One region of the Mesorhizobium sp. M1A.F.Ca.IN.022.06.1.1 genome, then DNA from elsewhere that is predicted to be linked to it. Evidence: predicted binding sites of a transcription regulator. Region 1 holds the regulator's gene; each other region holds the start of a gene.
The links. The regulator HrcA, encoded in region 1, represses chaperone genes, less so after heat shock. The targets are predictions, from matches to a motif close to GTTAGCACTCNCNNNNNGNGAGTGCTAAC.
Positions count from the first base shown of each region.

Region 2: the regulator HrcA is predicted to act here: its motif matches at 2,601-2,629, upstream of groES (co-chaperone GroES).
Region 3: the regulator HrcA is predicted to act here: its motif matches at 2,729-2,757, upstream of groES (co-chaperone GroES).

Region 1 is NZ_CP034455.1:3,144,624-3,148,865, reverse strand. Features, by position in the region: gene rph (ribonuclease PH) at 100-816, opposite strand; gene hrcA (heat-inducible transcriptional repressor HrcA) at 999-2,081, shown strand; gene EJ078_RS14910 (hypothetical protein) at 2,113-2,310, shown strand; gene EJ078_RS14905 (sorbosone dehydrogenase family protein) at 2,421-3,770, shown strand; gene EJ078_RS14900 (LysE family translocator) at 3,883-4,242, shown strand, end outside.
Region 2 is NZ_CP034455.1:821,338-825,579, forward strand. Features, by position in the region: gene EJ078_RS04170 (hypothetical protein) at 1-974, opposite strand, end outside; gene EJ078_RS04175 (Hsp20/alpha crystallin family protein) at 1,351-1,860, opposite strand; gene EJ078_RS04180 (Hsp20 family protein) at 1,950-2,426, opposite strand; gene groES (co-chaperone GroES) at 2,774-3,088, shown strand; gene groL (chaperonin GroEL) at 3,141-4,242, shown strand, end outside.
Region 3 is NZ_CP034455.1:484,333-488,574, reverse strand. Features, by position in the region: partial or broken gene EJ078_RS02380 (LysE family translocator) at 1-185, shown strand, start outside; gene groL (chaperonin GroEL) at 654-2,306, opposite strand; gene groES (co-chaperone GroES) at 2,371-2,667, opposite strand; gene EJ078_RS02365 (hypothetical protein) at 2,926-3,429, opposite strand; gene EJ078_RS02360 (hypothetical protein) at 3,518-3,988, opposite strand; gene EJ078_RS02355 (methyltransferase domain-containing protein) at 4,088-4,242, opposite strand, start outside.

The DNA.
Region 1 (4,242 bases):
GGCGAAGATTGGCGAAGGCCGAGGTGAGGTCCGATCTCCCCCTTGAGGGGGAGATGGCCGGCAGGCCAGAGGGGGTGCCTAGGCTCGGCATTCGAAAACCTACGCCACCGCCATCTGCTGCAGGCTCACCAGCCGCGAAATACCCTTCTTGGCCAGCCCCATCAGCGCCGAGAACTGCTCTTCGGAGAAGGGCTCGCCTTCCGCCGTGCCCTGGATCTCGACGATGCCGCCCTTGCCGGTCATGACGAAATTGGCGTCGGTGCCGGCCGAGGAATCCTCGAGATAATCGAGATCGATGACCGGCTGTCCGTCATGGATGCCGCAGGAGATCGCCGCGACATGGTCCTTGAGCACCTTGGAAACGCTGGCCATCTGGCGCGCTTCCATCCAGCGCAGGCAATCGTATAGCGCCACCCAGCCGCCGGTGATCGAGGCGGTGCGGGTGCCGCCGTCGGCCTGGATGACGTCGCAATCGACGGTGATCTGCTGTTCGCCTAGCGCCTGCAGGTCGACAACGGCGCGCAACGAACGACCGATCAGCCGCTGGATCTCGAGCGTGCGGCCGCCCTGCTTGCCGGCGGAGGCCTCGCGGCGCATGCGCTCGCCCGTCGAGCGCGGCAGCATGCCGTATTCGGCCGTAACCCAGCCCTTGCCGGAATTGCGCATCCAGGCCGGCACCTTTTCCTCTAGGCTCGCCGTGCACAGCACATGCGTGTCGCCGAACTTCACCAGGCACGAGCCTTCGGCATGCTTGGAGACGCCGCGCTCGAAGGAGATGGCGCGCATTTCGTCGGGCTGGCGTTTGGAGGGGCGCATTCGGCCTTCTTTCCTATGGTTTTGGATTCGTCGGCGGCTTGTAGACGCATGCGGCGGATGGCGCAAAGGAAAAGGGCGCCAAGGAAACGGGGCGCCAAGAAAACGGCGCAAGCGAAAATGCCCCCGGGTTGCGCCAGGGAGGCTTAAGTCTATATCTTTCGATAGGAGGTTTTTTCGCTGGAATGAACAAGGCAGTCGATCCCACATCGCAGCCGCCCGTGCTTCAGTCGCTCGACATGCGCTCGCGCGACATCTTCCGGCGGATTGTCGATTCCTATCTGCGCGACGGCGAGCCGGTCGGGTCGCGCAGCCTGTCGCGCATCCTGCCGTCGTCGCTGTCGCCGGCCACCATCCGCAACGTGATGAGCGACCTCGAGCATCTGGGGCTGATCTACGCGCCGCACATCTCGGCCGGCCGCCTGCCTACCCAGACCGGCCTGCGCTTCTTCGTCGATGCCTTCATGGAGCTGGGCGATCTGTCGGACGACGAGCGTCGCGTCATCGAGGCGCAGGTGCGTGCCTCGGGCTCGGGCGCCACGCTGGAGCATATGCTGACCGAGGCCAGCCAGATGCTCTCCGGCATGTCGCGCGGCGCCGGCCTGGTGCTCGCCGCCAAGAACGAGGTGGCTCTGAAGCACATCGAGTTCATCCAGTTGGAACCCACCAAGGCGCTCGCCGTCCTGGTGTCGCAGAGCGGCGATGTCGAGAACCGCGTTGTCGACCTGCCGGCCGGTATCACCGTCTCGCAGCTGCACGAGGCCTCGAACTTCCTCAACGCCCATATCCGCGGCCGCACGCTGGCCGAGGCCCGGGTCGAGATCGCGCGCATCAAGGACGAGACCAGGGCGGCTCTCGACACGCTGTCGCAGGAACTGGTCGAGAAGGGCCTCGCGGTCTGGGCCGGTGCCGAAAGCGGCCTGCCGGCGCGGCTCATCGTGCGCGGCCGCGCCAATCTTCTGGAAAACGTCACCGCCCAGGCCGATCTCGAATTGCTGCGCCATCTGTTCGAGGATCTGGAAACGCAGGACGGACTGCTGCAGCTCCTCGACCTCGCCGAGGAAGGTCCGGGCGTGCGCATCTTCATCGGCTCGGAGAACAAGTTGTTTTCGCTGTCCGGTTCGTCGCTCGTGGTCGCGCCCTATCGCGACAAGGATGCGCGCGTCGTCGGCGCGCTCGGCGTCATCGGCCCGACGCGATTGAACTATGCCCGCATCGTCCCGATGGTCGACTATACGGCCCAGTTGATTTCGCGCATGCTGAGATAGGCAAGCGGGAAACGTCGCAAGGAGGGTGGAAATGGCGCTGGAATCGTTCAAGGCCCAGATCAGCCTGCTGCTCGAGGAGATGGTGAACCAACCGGAAGACGATCACGAGATCCAGGAGCTACTGCGCGAGAAGCTCAGGGAAATGCGCGCCATGGGCCTGCCGCTGCCGGCCGATCTGGTCGCGCTGGAAAAGCAGCTCGACGACGATCTGGATATCGAAGAGAGCTGAACTGCCGGCGCTTTCCGTCAAAATCCGCATGCCCGGCTTCTCTTTTGGAAAGCCTGCCCGATATTCGCTGTCTGGTTGCTGATGCACGTTGGCGAATAACGGAGAACAGCATGATACGGATTGCCGGCCTTGCCGCCCTCGCTTTGTTCCTGGCCTCCGGCGCCGTCGCGCAGCAGGCCGATCAGCCCTTGCTCACCGGCAAAAAGGCCTTCGGTGACTGGAGGGCCGACCGGCCCGGCGTGCGGCGCCTCATCAGGCCCGACGATCTCCCGAAGCCGAATGTCGCCGAATCCGCCTCGAACGGCGGCGGTGTCACCGATCGCCCCGAGGATGCCACGCCAGCCCTTCCACCCGGCTTTTCGGCCGAACTGGTGGCTTCGGGCATCAGCAGCCCGCGTGTCGTGCGCACGGCGCCGAACGGCGATCTCTTCGTTGCCGACAGCAGGGCGAGCCAGGTCCGCGTCTATCGACTGGCCGAAGGCAGCGCCAAGCCCGCCGAGAAGTCGGTCTTTGCCAAAGGCCTGACCCGGCCCTACGGCATCGCCTTCTATCCGCCGGGCGACAAGCCGCAATGGGTCTATGTCGCCAACAGCAACAGCGTCGTCCGCTTTGCCTATCGCGACGGCGACCTCAAAGCTTCCGGCGAGCCCGAAACGATCGTCTCGGACATCCCGTCGAGCCATCACTGGACGCGCGACATCGCTTTTTCGCCCGACGGCAAAACGCTCTATCTCTCGGTCGGCTCGGGCTCGAATACCGCGGAGGGCATGGGAGCGAGGCCGAAGGGCGGCGTCGAAGAATGGGCGAGATCGGCACCGCTCGGCGCTACCTGGGGCGCGGAGGAAGGCCGAGCGGATGTGCTCGCTTTCGATCCTGACGGCAAGAACCGCAGGATGGTCGCCACCGGCCTGCGCAACTGCTCGGGCATGACGGTGCAGCCGGCTACGGGCGCGCTCTGGTGCGTCGTCAACGAACGCGACGAGCTAGGCGACAACGTGCCTTTCGAATATGCGACCGCCGTCAAGGAGGGAGCCTTCTATGGCTGGCCCTGGTACTATATCGGCGACAACGAAGATCCGCGCCACAAAGGCGCGCGGCCCGATCTCGCCGGCAAGGTCACGGTGCCGGACGTGCTGATCCAGGCACATTCGGCGCCGCTCAACATCGCCTTTTACGAGGGCGGCAACTTCCCGGCCGACTACAAGGGCGACGCCTTCGTCACCCTGCACGGCTCGTGGAACCGCAATGTCCGCACCGGCTACAAGGTGGTGCGGCTGAAGTTCAAGGACGGCAAGCCGACCGGCGAATATGAGGATTTCGCCACCGGCTTCGTCATTGCCGACGATGCGGTCTGGGGCCGGCCGGTGGGTGTCGCGGTGGCGAACGATGGTTCGCTGATCCTGACCGAGGACGGCAACGGCACGATATGGCGCGTCACCTACGGCGACGGCCGGTCCTGAAGCGGCGCTGGTGCAACCGAATCCGGCCGCAAGGCAATTAACGCCGCCCCGGCACCGTGGTAAGAGGCTGCCGCTCTGGATCCCGATCCCGGGATAGCGCTGGGTTGAAACCATGACACTGACAGGATTTCTCGCCTACAGCGCCGCCCTCGGCGTCGCCGCCGCCATTCCGGGTCCCGGCGTGACGGCGCTTGTTGCCCGCGCGCTCGGCTCCGGCTTCCGTCCGTCGCTCGCTATGTCGTTCGGTCTAATGCTCGGCGACATTACCTACCTCACCGCCGTCGTGCTCGGCCTCGCCTTCGTCGCCCAGACCTTCGGCATGGTGTTTCTCGCCATCAAATGGGCGGGCGTCGCTTATCTCGCCTTCCTTGCCTGGCGCTTCTGGACCAGCGGCATCTCGCCCGAGACGGTCGAGGCGCGCAAGGGCAGAAGCGGCCTGGCGTCGAGCTTCATCGCCGGGCTGACGGTGACG
Region 2 (4,242 bases), 2.3 Mb from region 1:
TGGATTTCGGAGCGCAAGCCGCGCAGCTCTGCCCGGCTCCGCGCCAGCTCCGCCGCGCCATCGCTTTCGGCAATGCGGGCGGCTTCGGTTACCTCGGCAAGCTTGGCCTGCGTCGTCTCCAACGATTTCTGCAGCCGGGCCTCCTCCTTCTCGTGGCTGCCGAGCTGGGCCATAAGTTCGGCAATCCGCGTGGCTTCGTTGGCGTGGGTCGCCGCGAACTCGTCGAATTTGTGCCGGGCCTCGGCCTCGCGCTTTTGCGCCTGCTCCAGCTCGATCGAAAGCCCGACCTGCTTCTCGCGCAGCAGCTTGTTCTCGACAGCGCGCCTGTCGGCTTCGACGGTCTTGGCCGTCAGGGTCTTGACGATCTCACCGAACTCAGCCTCGCGCCTGGCGCTCTCATTGCCCATCTCGACCATTTCGAGCCGCACCGCTGCAAGCGCCTCGCGCAGCGACTCCCTGTCCTGGACGAGACTTGCCTCGCGCTGCTGCCAGGCCTCGGCCGCGCCGTCGCGTTCGCGCTGCTTGCGCGTAGCGTCAAGCAATTGTTCCGACAAGGCCTTGTGTTCGGCGCCCAGAGCGGCGTTCTCCAGCTCCAGCTCATTGGCGCGCAGCGCATCGCGATGCAGGGCGTTCAGGATATCGCGCGTCATGTGGTGCGCTGTGGCGATCTCGGCCAGCCTTGACCCGATCTCCTCCAGATGACCCTGTCCGTCGCGGAAGAGTCCGGAAACGGCTTCCAAGGCGGCCAACCGTGTCTGGGTGTGCGGCGTCAGCCGGGAGGCGGAAGCCTCGGACTGAGTCTCGCCCGGCGGATCCTCCTCGCTTGCCGCCAGGTCGGCGGCAGAATCGTATCCCGGGGACGTCTCTTCGTCAGCCGAAAGACATTCTTCGAAAGCCTCTGCCAGATCCGACTGGAGCTCTTGAAATTCCTTGTCTACGTCCTCGGCCCGTTTGATCAGGGATTTGAAATTCATAACGGCACACCTCTTACGCTCACACCCGCCGTATTACTTAACGAATTGCTAATCTAGCCCTTAACGTTCCGTACGGGAAGCCTGACCAAAAGAAGGAAGGAATTAAGGTTATCGCGGATTTCCAGAGGCTTGCGCGGTGTTCCGTCAGCGGCATCTGCGCTCAGCGCGGTAAACGGTTAGAATGGCCTGCGTCGGCCGCACGTCATCGAGCCGCAAGCGAGCACCTGGCGCCCGCTGCGGGCGGATCACTCGTTGGAAAGGGAGCCGTTCCACGCTCCAGCCAGCACCTACGCCAGCGTTGGCCGTTCCATCTAGCGCCGAGGTTCCGTCATGCCGCAGGGGCCGGACCCGTCGATCCAACCCCTGCATCCAGGCATCAGCTCTTGATTTCGATACGCTTGGCCTGCGACTGCGCCTTCGCGGTCTTGGGCAGCATTACCGTCAGCACGCCGTTCTTGAAGCGGGCATCGATCTTGTCTTCTTCGATCTCGTAGCCCAGCGGGATTCGACGCTCGAAGCGGCCATAGATGCGCTCGGAGAACTGCCGCTCCTTGTCCTCCGTCTCGGAGCGCTTTTCACCCTTCAGCGTCAGCACGCCATCATCAAGCAGCACCTCGATGTCCTTCTCGTCCAGGCCCGGGACTTCGGCCGCCACCTTGATCTCCTTCTCGTTGTCGGAGATCTCAACGCTCGGCCAGCCGGCACCAAAGGCTGATACGCTGCCTAGGGATGGCAAGCCGGAACCGAAACCCCGGAAGACGTCGTCGAACAGCCGATTCACCTCGCGATGCAGCGACAGGAAAGGATCGCGTTCGCCGTCGCGGAAGACACTTGGAACCTTGTTACCATTGTTTCGGCCCCAGGGAATCAGATCACGAACACTCATTTTTTCCTCCTTTCTGTTCATCCGGAAGACAAGGCCCACAAGCGCCGGGAACATCACCCGGCGCTTGGCGCAAAGCGCGGCGAGAAGGCTCAGGCCGCCTTGTTGTCGGCCTCTATTTTCTTTGTCGCGGCCGTTGGCGATGATTTGTCCGCCGTGATCTCGATCCGGCGCGGCTTCATTTCTTCCGGGATCTCGCGTTTGAGGTCGATTGTCAGCAGACCGTTGACGAGGCTCGCATCGACGACCTTGACGTGATCGGCAAGCTCGAAGCGACGCTGGAATGCGCGGCCGGCAATGCCGCGATGCAGGTACTCGCCGTTGTCCTCGCCTGCCTTTTGGCCAGAGACCATCAGCATGTTCTGCTCCTGGGTAATGGCCAGTTCGTCCTGGCTGAAGCCTGCCAGGGCCATGGTGATGCGGTAGTCGTCCTCGCCGCTCTTGGCGATATCGTAGGGCGGCCAGTTGTCAGCGGTTTCGATGCGGCTTGCGGTCTCGAGCGCGTTCAGCATTCGATCGAAGCCGATGCTCGACCGGAACAGGGGAGAAAAGTCGAAACTGGTTCTCATAGCTACATCCTCCATTGAGCAACATAGATACGAGGAGCGCCAAGGCAGCGGCGCTCCTTGACCTTGCCGGCCACATCAGGCGCCGGCAGGTTCGATTTGGGAATTGATTCCTTTGCCGTCAAGAGGTCCGGGGCGCGCCCGTCAAAGCTGCATAATTACCTTTGTTTTCACGGCGCTAGCACTCGGCTGTTGCGAGTGCCAAAAAATTTCTTGCGGCCTCTTGAAACCGGCGCGTGCAAAACCAAATCCACATGCGCGAGGCCGAAAGGATCGCGAGCCCCGCTCCGGTCCTTCCGGTCCGGAGTGGAGGAACCTCTCAAAATCTGTTTGTCCCGAAGGAGAACGATATGAAGTTCCATCCATTGCATGACCGCGTTCTGGTCCGCCGCGTCGAGGCCGAGGAGAAGACGGCCGGCGGCATCATCATCCCGGACACGGCGAAGGAGAAGCCGCAGGAAGGCGAGATCATCGCCGTCGGTTCCGGCGCGCGCGACGAGAGCGGCAAGCTCATTCCCCTCGACGTCAAAGTCGGCGACCGCATCCTGTTCGGCAAGTGGTCCGGCACCGAGATCAAGCTCAACGGTGAAGACCTGCTCATTATGAAGGAAAGCGACGTGATGGGTGTGGTCGAGCAGACATCGGCGTTGGGAAAAGCGGCTTGAACCGGCCCAACCCGATCGGTCAATGAAAGGTGCCTGCTGAAGGAGTGTTCCAATGGCTGCCAAGGAAGTGAAATTCCATTCCGACGCCCGCGACCGCATGTTGCGCGGCGTCAACATCCTCGCCGACGCGGTGAAGGTCACGCTCGGCCCTAAGGGCCGCAATGTCGTCATCGACAAGTCGTTCGGCGCTCCGCGCATCACCAAGGACGGCGTCACTGTCGCCAAGGAGATCGAGCTCGAGGACAAGTTCGAGAACATGGGCGCGCAGATGGTGCGCGAGGTCGCCTCGAAAACCAGCGATATCGCCGGCGACGGCACGACCACCGCGACCGTTCTCGCCCAGGCCATCGTCAGGGAAGGTGCCAAGGCCGTTGCCGCCGGCATGAATCCCATGGATCTGAAGCGCGGCATCGACAAAGCCGTCGAGGCTATTGTTCAGGAGTTGAAGACCAACGCCCGCAAGGTGACCAGAAATGACGAGATCGCCCAGGTCGGCACGATTTCGGCCAATGGTGATGCCGAGATCGGCCGTTTCCTTGCTGAGGCGATGCAGAAGGTCGGCAACGAGGGCGTCATCACCGTCGAGGAAGCCAAGACCGCCGAGACCGAGCTGGAAGTCGTCGAAGGCATGCAGTTCGATCGCGGTTATCTCTCGCCTTACTTCATCACCAATCAGGATAAGATGCGCGTCGAGCTCGAAGAGCCCTATGTGCTGATCCACGAGAAGAAGCTTTCCAACCTGCAGGCGCTGCTGCCGGTTCTGGAGGCGGTGGTTCAGTCGGCGAAGCCCCTGCTCATCATCGCGGAGGATGTCGAGGGCGAGGCGCTCGCGACGCTGGTGGTCAACAAGCTGCGCGGCGGCCTGAAGGTTGCGGCCGTCAAGGCTCCGGGCTTCGGCGACCGCCGCAAGGCCATGCTGGAGGACATCGCCATCCTCACCGGCGGCACCGCTATCAGCGAGGATCTCGGCATCAAGCTTGAGAACGTCACGCTGGAGATGCTCGGCCGCACCAAGAAAGTGGTGGTCGAGAAGGAGAACACCACGATCGTCGATGGCGCCGGCAAGAAGGAGGAGATCCAGGGCCGCGTCGCGCAGATCAAGGCGCAAATCGAGGAGACCACCTCGGACTACGATCGCGAGAAGCTGCAGGAGC
Region 3 (4,242 bases), 2.7 Mb from region 1:
AGGATGCTGGAACTGTCCGGCGTCTTCATGCTGATGACCTTCCTTGTCTTCGTCGTCTACGGCGTGTTCGCGGCTTCGGTGCGCAGCCATGTCGTGTCGCGGCCGATGGTGCTGACCTGGATGCGCCGCACCTTCGCCGGCGCCTTCGTCATGCTGGGGCCAAGCTGGCGCTGGCGGATCGGTAAGCGAACCGTGATATAGCCCATCGCCTCGACTATCGCCCGTCCGCGACGCGGATCAGGTTGACGCAGGGATGGCCGAGCGCTGACGCTGGCGCTGCTGATCTCCCTCCTTGAGGGGGAGATGTCGCCGAAGGCGACAGAGGGGGTCGCCGCGCGTTGGAGCGCCAGCGCCTTCGTTGCAAGGGAGTCGTCGCCGGAGCCTTATGCGCGGGACCCCCTTTGCCCTGCCGGGCATCTCCCCTCAAGAGGGGAGATCGGCTGTTGCGCGGGCCTTCGCCAATCGCAACACTTCGCAACAGTATAGAAGCCCGCCTTTGGACCGGCTGCCCGCATGCCAAACAAAAAGGGCGACATGTCTGCCGCCCTTTCCATATTCGCTGTGGGACCGGACTTCTTAGAAGTCCATGCCGCCACTCAAGCCCGCTTGCGGGCTTGAGCAATGTTAGTTGATGGGCGTGCTTTATGGACTTCTTAGAAGTCCATGCCGCCCATGCCGCCCATGCCGCCGCCAGGCATACCGCCCGGCATACCGCCGGCGGCTTCCTTCTTCGGAGCCTCGGCGATCATGGCTTCGGTGGTGACCAGCAGGCCGGCGACCGAGGCCGCGTCCTGGAGAGCGGTGCGAACGACCTTGACCGGGTCGACGATGCCCATGCCAATCATGTCGCCATACTCGCCGGTCTGGGCGTTGAAGCCGTAGGTCGCAGCCTTGTTCTCGAGGATCTTGCCGGCAACGATCGAAGCCTCGGCACCGGCGTTGGCCGCGATCTGGCGGGCCGGAGCCTGCAGCGCGCGACGAACGATGGCGATGCCCGCGGCCTGGTCAGCATTGACGCCGGTCGCCTTGACGGCGTGCGAAGCGCGCAGCAGCGCGACGCCGCCGCCGGGGACGATGCCTTCTTCAACGGCCGCGCGGGTCGCGTTCAGAGCGTCGTCAACGCGGTCCTTCTTTTCCTTGACCTCGACCTCGGTCGCGCCGCCGACGCGGATCACCGCGACGCCGCCCGCGAGCTTGGCCAGACGCTCCTGCAGCTTCTCCTTGTCGTAGTCCGAGGTGGTCTCCTCGATCTGCTGCTTGATCTGGGCAACGCGGCCCTGGATCTCGGCCTTCTTGCCGGCGCCGTCGACGATGGTGGTGTTCTCCTTGGAGATCGACACCTTCTTGGCGCGGCCGAGCATGTTGAGGCCGACATTCTCGAGCTTGATGCCGAGGTCTTCCGAGATGACCTGGCCACCGGTCAGGATGGCGATGTCTTCCAGCATGGCCTTGCGGCGGTCGCCGAAGCCCGGAGCCTTGACGGCGGCGATCTTCAGGCCGCCGCGCAGCTTGTTGACGACCAGCGTGGCCAGAGCCTCGCCTTCGACGTCTTCCGAGATGATGAGCAGCGGCTTCGAGGTCTGAACGACGGCTTCCAGGACCGGCAGCATGGCCTGCAGGTTGGAGAGCTTCTTCTCGTGCAGCAGGATGTAGGCGTCTTCCAGATCGGCGACCATCTTGTCGGCGTTGGTGACGAAGTAGGGCGAGAGATAGCCGCGGTCGAACTGCATGCCTTCGACGACTTCCAGCTCGGTCTCGGCGGTCTTGGCTTCCTCGACGGTGATGACGCCTTCGTTGCCGACCTTCTGCATCGCTTCCGCGATCATCTTGCCGACCGACTCGTCGCCATTGGCCGAGATCGTGCCGACCTGGGCGACTTCCTCGGAGGTCTTGATCTTCTTGGCAGCCTTGCCGAGAGCGGTAACGACTTCGGTGACGGCGAGGTCGATGCCGCGCTTCAGATCCATCGGGTTCATGCCGGCGGCAACGGCCTTGTTGCCTTCCTGGACGATGGCCTGGGCGAGAACGGTCGCGGTGGTCGTGCCGTCGCCGGCGATGTCGTTGGTCTTCGAAGCGACCTCACGCACCATCTGCGCGCCCATGTTCTCGAACTTGTCCTCGAGCTCGATCTCCTTGGCGACGGTGACGCCGTCCTTGGTGATGCGCGGGGCGCCGAACGACTTGTCGATGACGACGTTGCGGCCCTTCGGACCGAGGGTGACCTTCACCGCGTCGGCGAGGATGTTGACGCCGCGCAGCATGCGCTCACGGGCGTCGCGGGAGAATTTTACGTCTTTTGCAGCCATAGTAAGCTCCTGACAGGGGCTCGGACAGAGCCCGAAAATTCAGTTGATAGAGAGAGGCCGATGATCAGCCGATGATGCCCATGATGTCGGATTCCTTCATGATCAGAAGGTCTTCGCCATTGAGCTTGACTTCGGTGCCCGACCACTTGCCGAACAGGATGCGGTCGCCGGCCTTGACGTCCAGCGGCACGAGCTTGCCGCTTTCGTCGCGGGCGCCGGAGCCGACGGCGATGATCTCGCCTTCCTGCGGCTTCTCCTTCGCCGTATCCGGGATGATGATCCCGCCGGCGGTCTTGGATTCGGATTCGACCCGGCGAACGACCACGCGGTCATGAAGCGGGCGGAACTTGGACTTTGCCATGTTGTCTTCCTCGAATGAGAACGGTGAGAACTGTTCCTCCATCCGGCGAGGCCGGATATAAGTTAGCACTCACCTAAGGCGAGTGCTAACGTGGCGCTGAGATAGGCTGGTGGCTTGCGAGAGTCAAGGCGCGCGGGGAGGGGCAATGGCGCAAAATTTTTTCCATGTACCGACGTGGTTCTGAAACACAGTGGTTGCCCCACGACTACTTGGCAGAAATTGCTCGTGAGTTCGATGGGACGGCCGAGCATCGGCTGCTTAATATCCAAGCCGCAAGCCGATCTCCTGAGTTTCAAGATCGACGAGCAAGCTGTTTCTTTCAAAATACCGGATACCGACGATATTACGTTCAAGGCCAGGGACAATTTCCACCTCAGGCTTGTAGGTGGTTGTAAAATTCCAATCGTCCTGGCCTTCGGTTTTCACCACCACCTTGGTGCCGACATTCAATGATGCATACGGTTTGGATGTATCGGTTGGGACCATTATGGTTGAGTTGCCCGTGTCGTACAGCGTCGGCCGACAAACCGGCTCAGAGCCCCATGAGAGACAGGAGTCAAGAGTGGGGAAATTGTATCGCGGGCTGGCCTGTTTCCATTTTTGTATCTTGAAATTCTTCTTCACGTCATCTGGGATGCCGACGTGGAGGGCTTCTACCTGTGGGCAGTTGCCGGCCTCATTTGTGCAGGCTTTCCACTTACTGCCGATCGCAGAAAGGTAGTAACCTCTATGCAGGCCGGGTCCCACGCTCACTGCGTCCATTGGCGATTTGATCATCTGATGTGGCCCGTCGCCCCCAATGGGCGAGATGCCAAAGATGCCTTTTGGCCAAAGCGGGCCGCCGACAACTTCACCTGTGTCGCGCCTGACTTTCTTGTAGCGGATTAGGAACGATATTCGCCTGTCCGTGGAGGCCAGCGCGCCTTGACGAACCAAAAGTCACACGCGCCGAAGCGATATTTCCATACTCATCGTAGGTGCCATAGTGCATGACCACTTTTTGGGTCGTGACAATTATACCGTCCAATTCCAGGGTTTTCGCAACCTTGATACCGTTCTCGGAGCATAATCCGGCGGGGAGCGTCGAACGACAATCGATCGTCATTCCGCTTGAGCCGGTATCCAGCAAAAGAGGCTGATTGATTTTCCGGTTTCCGAGAGAGAGAATTCTCACATAGAGCATACGAATATTCTTAGGGCTCCCCGGATACTCAAGTTTTATCAAGGGAATGGTTGCGGGAGTGCCATCGGCTCCGGCAGGAGAGGACGGATAGAGGAGTGCGCACAACAGGATCGACAGCAATGCCGCAAGTATCTTCATGCCCGAGCCCATCTTTTTGGCCGATAGATTTCGACGTGGCGAAGATGAATTATTGCAGGGCGCTTTGCAATTTTTGCGTCACAGCTCTGCCTGTAGATTTCAGCGGTTAGGTGGCCCCAGCACCAGCAGCGGACACCGCTCGGCGAGCCCGTAGCTTCCGGTCGAGGCCAATCGGACGGCTTTGAAGAAGACCTCGGCTTCCTCGATCAAGACGGCCGCCGGCGCAAAACTATAGACGGCGGACGAGTTCCGGT